One region of the Pseudomonas sp. R1-18 genome, then DNA from elsewhere that is predicted to be linked to it. Evidence: predicted binding sites of a transcription regulator. Region 1 holds the regulator's gene; the other holds the start of a gene.

What was found. The regulator FliA, encoded in region 1, starts transcription of late flagellar genes. The targets are predictions, from matches to a motif close to CTAAAGTTTNNNNNNNNNNNGCCGNTAA.
Region 2: motA (flagellar motor stator protein MotA) is a predicted target of FliA. The motif match lies at 1,707-1,734, and genes of this name have one in related genera.

The regions. Positions count from the first base shown of each region.
Region 1 covers NZ_CP071658.1:1,601,505-1,604,917, forward strand. The annotation lists gene flhF (flagellar biosynthesis protein FlhF) at 1-189, shown strand, start outside; gene fleN (flagellar synthesis regulator FleN) at 305-1,138, shown strand; gene fliA (RNA polymerase sigma factor FliA) at 1,135-1,875, shown strand; gene J3P77_RS07480 (chemotaxis response regulator CheY) at 2,127-2,501, shown strand; gene J3P77_RS07485 (protein phosphatase CheZ) at 2,521-3,306, shown strand; gene J3P77_RS07490 (chemotaxis protein CheA) at 3,339-3,413, shown strand, end outside.
Region 2 covers NZ_CP071658.1:4,413,829-4,417,241, reverse strand. The annotation lists gene J3P77_RS20170 (rhodanese-like domain-containing protein) at 1-11, opposite strand, end outside; gene J3P77_RS20165 (HDOD domain-containing protein) at 57-1,592, opposite strand; gene motA (flagellar motor stator protein MotA) at 1,802-2,653, shown strand; gene motB (flagellar motor protein MotB) at 2,657-3,413, shown strand, end outside.

The DNA of each region.
Region 1 (3,413 bases):
ATCAGCCATGAGTTGCCCGTGGCGTATCTGACTGACGGGCCGCGCATTCCTGACGATGTACATCTGCCGCGTCGTCACCAGTTGGTGAGCCGTGCAGTGAGTGTGCAGATGCAGGACGAACCGAGTGAAGAAGCGATGGCTGATATGTTTGCCGACCTCTATCACAACCCCGGCAAGAGAGTGGGTTAAGTGATGGTTAATACTGGAATGTCCCTGCATCAATGGTCTGCCAGGCATCGTTCGGTTTCGAGCGTGCAGCCCGTAATGTGGCTTCGGTCTACGCAAGACAAGGTAAAGAGATAACATGGGCAGCATGCATCCCGTTCAGGTCATCGCGGTGACCGGTGGCAAAGGTGGCGTAGGCAAGACGAACGTGTCGGTGAACCTTTCACTGGCTTTGGCCGAGCTCGGTCGGCGTGTGATGCTGCTGGATGCCGATCTGGGTCTGGCCAACGTCGACGTCCTGCTGGGCCTGACGCCCAAGCGCACGCTCGCCGATGTCATGGAAGGGCGTTGCGAGCTGCGCGACGTGCTCCTGCAGGGGCCGGGCGGGGTACGTATCGTGCCTGCCGCTTCCGGCACCCAGAGCATGGTGCATCTGTCGCCCGCGCAGCATGCCGGCCTGATCCAGGCGTTCAGCGAGATTGGCGACAATCTCGACGTGCTGGTGATCGATACGGCCGCCGGGATCGGCGAGTCGGTGGTCAGTTTCGTACGCGCGGCTCAGGAAGTATTGCTGGTGGTCTGCGATGAGCCGACCTCCATCACCGATGCGTACGCGCTGATCAAATTGCTTAACCGCGACTACGGCATGAACCGTTTCAGGGTGCTGGCCAACATGGCGCAGAGCCCGCAGGAAGGTCGCAACCTGTTCGCCAAACTGACCAAGGTCACGGACCGTTTCCTGGACGTGGCCCTGCAGTATGTCGGTGCGGTGCCTTACGATGAGTGCGTGCGCAAGGCTGTGCAGAAACAGCGCGCTGTCTATGAGGCGTTCCCGCGTTCCAAGTGTGCATTGGCCTTCAAGGCCATCGCCCAGAAAGTAGATACCTGGCCGCTGCCGGCCAATCCACGAGGTCATCTTGAGTTCTTCGTCGAGCGACTTGTTCACCAGACCAGCGCAGGGCCTGTCCAATGACAGCGAGCGGGTACCAAATGTATAGCAAGGCTTCCAGAAATTCGCAGTACGAGCTGATCGAGCGCTATGCGCCCCTGGTCAAGCGTATCGCCTATCACTTGCTGGCGCGCCTGCCGGCCAGCGTTCAGGTCGAAGATCTGATCCAGGCCGGTATGATCGGCCTGCTGGAAGTGTCCACTAAATACGACTCCACCAAGGGTGCGAGTTTCGAGACTTACGCCGGGATCCGGATTCGCGGTGCGATGCTCGACGAAGTGCGAAAAGGTGACTGGGCGCCTCGCTCGGTGCACCGCAATACGCGCATGGTCAGTGACGCAATTCGTGCAATTGAATCGAAAACCGGCCGTGACGCTAAAGATCACGAAGTTGCTGCCGAACTCCAGTTGAGTCTCGACGACTACTACGGGATTTTGAACGACACCCTGGGCAGCCGACTGTTCAGTTTCGACGACTTGCTTCAGGACGGCGAACATGAAGGGCTGCACGAGGACGGCGCGAGCGGTTCGCTCGAACCGTCGCGCGATCTGGAAGACGAGCGCTTCCAGGCCGCGTTGGCCGAAGCAATCGCCAACCTGCCGGAGCGCGAGCGTCTGGTGTTGGCGCTGTACTACGACGAAGAGCTGAATCTCAAGGAAATCGGTGAGGTCCTTGGAGTCAGTGAATCGCGGGTCAGTCAGTTACACAGCCAGTGCGCAGCTCGTTTGCGAGGGCGTTTGGGAGAGTGGCGAGCGCGTTGACAGATGGCGGCATCCGCAAGGGTGCCGATGTCTGCATCCCGGCTGTGCAGAGCGTTACGTGGTTACAGGGACGGATCGGCAAGCGGCCTTTCGGGTACACACCTGATGGCCGCTTGCAGTATGTGCCTGTTGGTTTGCCAAGCCCGTCGTGTTTCGTACAGCCGGGGGTGTGCTGTGCCAGTATTGAGTAAACAGCGTGTTCAGGTGCTGAACGCGTCAAAGACTGCTTGGAGGTCGAATTGGACAAGAACATGAAAATCCTCATCGTTGATGACTTCTCAACGATGCGGCGGATCATCAAGAACCTGTTGCGTGACCTTGGGTTCACCAACACTTCGGAAGCGGATGACGGTATTACCGCGCTGCCGATGCTGCAAAGCGGCGCCTTTGACTTTCTGGTGACCGACTGGAACATGCCGGGCATGTCCGGTATCGATCTGTTGCGCCAGGTCCGTCAGGACGAGCGCCTCAAGAGTCTTCCCGTGCTGATGGTAACCGCCGAAGCCAAGCGTGAGCAGATCATCGAGGCCGCTCAGGCCGGTGTGAATGGTTACGTGGTCAAGCCGTTCACAGCCCAGGTGCTGCAAGAGAAGATCGAAAAGATCTTTGAACGCGTCAATAGCTGATGCATGCCGCGAGGGCGCTATGGAGAACAGAGATTCATTGGGTGACTTCGAGTCGACCCTGAAGAAACACGCACAAGAGCTCGTCAGCAGCCTGGAAAAAGGTCGGTTCGGCGACGCTGTGCAACTTATCCATGAGCTGAACCAGACCCGTGATCGCGGCCTGTACCAGGAAGTCGGCAAACTGACCCGCGAGCTGCACAGCGCGATCGTCAATTTTCAGATTGACCCGCACATGCCGCAAGCTGAAGAAGTATCGCAGATCACGGACGCTACCGAGCGCCTGTCGTATGTGGTGCGACTGACCGAGGGCGCGGCCAACCGCACCATGGACCTGGTGGAACAGAGCACGCCGTTGATGAACGGCCTGAGCTCGGATGCCAAGGCCTTGAGCGCGGACTGGGGACGTTTCATGCGCCGTGAAATCGGTGCCGAAGAGTTTCGTGATCTGGCCAAGCGGGTCGACGGTTTCCTGACGCGTAGCGAAAAGGAAACCCACGCTGTCGCGGCGCACCTCAACGACATTCTGCTGGCCCAGGATTATCAGGATCTTACCGGCCAGGTGATCAAGCGCGTCACGCAGCTGGTCACGGAAGTGGAGGGCAACCTGCTCAAGCTGGTGTTGATGGCCAGTCACGTCGACCGCTTTGCGGGAATCGAACATGACTCGGCGGCGATGCTTGCAGAAAAAGATCCTAAAAAACATCTCACCCAGGGTGAAGGTCCGCAGATTCATGCCGATAAACGTGAAGACGTCGTATCCGGTCAGGATGATGTAGACGATCTGCTATCGAGCCTCGGCTTCTAGGTCTGTTGACGGTTAATTTTAGGGAGCACCCCATGAGCTTCGGCGCCGATGAAGAAATCCTTCAGGATTTTCTGGTAGAGGCCGGCGAGATTCTGGAGCAGTTGTCG
Region 2 (3,413 bases), 2.1 Mb from region 1:
AAAACGGACATTTGCAGCCTCCGTTACAGACAAAGATGCGAATTGTACGCCACGACTCAGGCTTTGCGATGACTAAAGATGCCCAATGCTCGCTCAATACATTGCGCGGTTTTTCCGAAAGCCTGAACGGAAATTTCCGACAACGCACCGCCGCCCTGGTCGGCAATCGCCAGCATCAGAACTTTGCCGTTGCTGCTCAGCGAGCGGATCAACGTGTGCTGACCGCTGAATAGGGTCTTCACCGGTGCCGGCAACAGAGCCGAGAATTGCGCGTGGTTGGCCGGCGTCAGGCGCAGCTGCGTCGGCTGGGCGAGCAGTCGCTGCAGCACGGTGCTCTCCTTGATGAACAGTTGCAGCGCGGTGGCTTCTTCCGGCAGACCTGCTGCCTGATGGACACGCAAGACAGCACCTGTCTTGTCCGCCATCAGCAGCATGACCCGCTGCATGCCGCACGCCGTGAACGCGTCGCGGGCGGCAGTCGTCAGGTGAATAGCGTTGATAAACGGGGAGGGTTCGCTCAGCAGCTCGGCGCATCGCTTGCGCCACAGCGCGAGGTCGTCGGCGCTCGGCGGCGGTGCGGGTTCGTTGTCGCGCCGTACACGACGTTCGCTCCACGGCCACAACAAGGCTTCGGCCGGGTGCCACAGGTCCTTCTCGGCGTGCAGGCGGGCGCTGCTCGCGGCGTTCTGGTGAACGTATTGCTGCACTTCATCAAGAGGCAGCTGCAAATAAAGGCTGGTCAGCCGCGCCCAGCGCAGACAATGCGGACTATTCCACGCCTGTTGCGCCGCCAGAGCCAGGCCGTTGCCCAGCAATACGGTGTTTGCGGGCTGGTTCAGCCAGCGGCGCAGGTGCGGGTCGGCATCCATCAGTTGTTGCTGATGCAGCGGACGATGATCCTCACGAGAAATACGCAACACCTTGACCAGGTCGCGACGCTCGTCCAGCAGCAGCTTGTAGCCGCGCGTTACCCAGATCGGCAAGCGCCAGTGCTCGGCCAGCTTCAGGCACAGCTCCAGCAGGTTGACACCGAACAGCTCCCGCTCGACCTGCAGGCTGGATTCGCCTTTGTAGATCACCCGCCGTTCGAGTTCTTCGAGCAGTTTGGGGTGCGCCAGCGCCATCGGCCATAACGGCGACAGAAACAGCAGGCTGCCCAGATGAATGTCCTGCCATAGCCGGGCCAGACGGCTGGCGAACAGGCCGTTGGCCTGTTGCGTCGCGTGATGGCTGATCAGGATCAACTGGCGAAAGGGGGCCGGAATATCGTCGGGCGCTTTGGCTGGCAATCGGCCAAGCAGCACTTCGGTACGGGCCAGACCCAGGCGGTTGATGGCGATTTCCAGACTCTCGGCCGGCTCGGTGATGCCATGGGAATGATGGTTGGCTTCGCGCAGCACGCTCAGGACCAGCGCAGGACTGTCATGCATCATGTCAGCGATTTCACGCAGCGACCGACGACTGTCGTTCAGCGCCGACCGGACACGGTTGTGGCTGACGACAGGCACAGGCAACGCAATGCCGTCGAGCTGCCTGATCCAGGCGTCTAGCGTGGTCGGAACGGGGTGATTCGTGGAATGTGCTGTCGGCATTCGAGGGCCTTTACGCTTGTTTTTTTCGAGCAACGGAGACCGCGAGTATCCGGGGCTGCCCGTCCGTTTCCAACCCCTCGTTTGAGGGTTCATCCTGTTTTTCGCAAGAACTCACTATAGTCTCGCCCGATTGGGCCGATAAGGGGGCTAAGAGTTTCACGAACTGCTGCACATGTCCCTGAACCCGACTCAGTAAAGTATTTTTACCTATGGCTAAGATTATCGGCATCATCGTCGTATTCGCGAGCGTGCTCGCGGGCTACGTCCTCTCCCACGGCAAGGTCATGGCGCTCTGGCAGCCCTATGAAGTCTTGATCATCGGTGGTGCGGCCCTGGGTGCGTTCCTGCAGGCCAACCCTGGCCACATGACCATGCACGTGTTCAAGAAGTCGCTGCAGATGTTCGGGACGCGCTTTACGCACGCCTATTATCTGGAAGTGCTGGGCCTGGTTTACGAGATCCTCAACAAGAGCCGCCGCGAAGGCATGATGGCGATTGAAGGCGATATCGAAGAGCCGGCTTCCAGCCCGATCTTCGCCAAGTACCCTGGCGTGCTCAAGGATGACCGCATGACCGCGTACATCTGCGATTACCTGCGCATCATGTCCTCCGGCAACATGGCTCCCCATGAACTCGAAGGCCTGTTCGACATGGAATTGCTGAGCATGAAGGAAGAGCTTGAGCATCCTTCCCACGCCATCACCGGTATCGCCGACGGCATGCCCGGTTTCGGTATCGTCGCGGCGGTACTGGGTATCGTGGTGACCATGGCGTCCCTGGGTTCAGGCGACAAGGCGGCCATCGGTATGCACGTTGGCGCGGCCCTGGTAGGTACCTTCTTCGGTATTCTCGCCGCTTACGGTTTCTTCGGCCCATTGGCGACTTCCCTGGCCCACGATGCCAAGGAAGAAATGAACGTCTACGAATGCATCAAAGCGTCGCTGGTGGCATCGGCCTCCGGCATGCCGCCTTCGCTGGCTGTCGAGTTCGGCCGCAAAGTGCTGTATCCCTTGCATCGCCCCAGCTTCAGCGAGCTGGAACAAGCGGTCCGCGGACGTTAAGTCATGGAAAATAATCAGCCCATAATCATCAAGCGCGTCAAGCGCTTCGGTGGCGGACATCACGGCGGCGCCTGGAAAATCGCCTTCGCCGACTTCGCGACGGCGATGATGGCGTTCTTCCTGGTGTTGTGGCTGATGTCGGCCGCCACACCTGAACAGTTGATCGCTGTCGCCGGTTACTTCAAGGACCCGGTGGGCTTCTCCGACAGCGGCTCGCCCTACGTCATCGACCTGGGCGGCTCGCCGGAAATGTCTCCGAACCAGACGCTCAACCCCGAGGTCAAGACCACGCCTTCGCCGGACACTGTGCCGGTGGAGCCCGAGACGTCTGAAACCAAGGCCGAGCAGGTCGAGCAGGAACGCCTCGAAATGTTGCTGCAGGAACTGCAGAACAAGGTCGAGGAGAACCCGCAGCTGCAGAAATTCAAGGACCAGATTCTGTTCGAGATCACTCAGGACGGTTTGCGTATCCAGATCATGGATGCCGACAACCGCCCGATGTTCGACGTCGGCAGCGCCCGTCTCAAGCCGTATTTCGAAGATATCCTGCTGGCGATGGCAGACACCATCAAGAGCGTGCCGAACAAGATCAGCGTCAGCGGCCACACCGATGCCACGCCGTTTGTAGGCAATGGCGGATTCGGCAACTGGGAACTGTCGTCCAACCGCGCCAACGCGGCACGTCGCGCGCTGGTGGCCGGGACTTATCCTGACACACAGGTTGCCAGGGTCGTGGGTTATGCATCGTCGTCCCTGTACG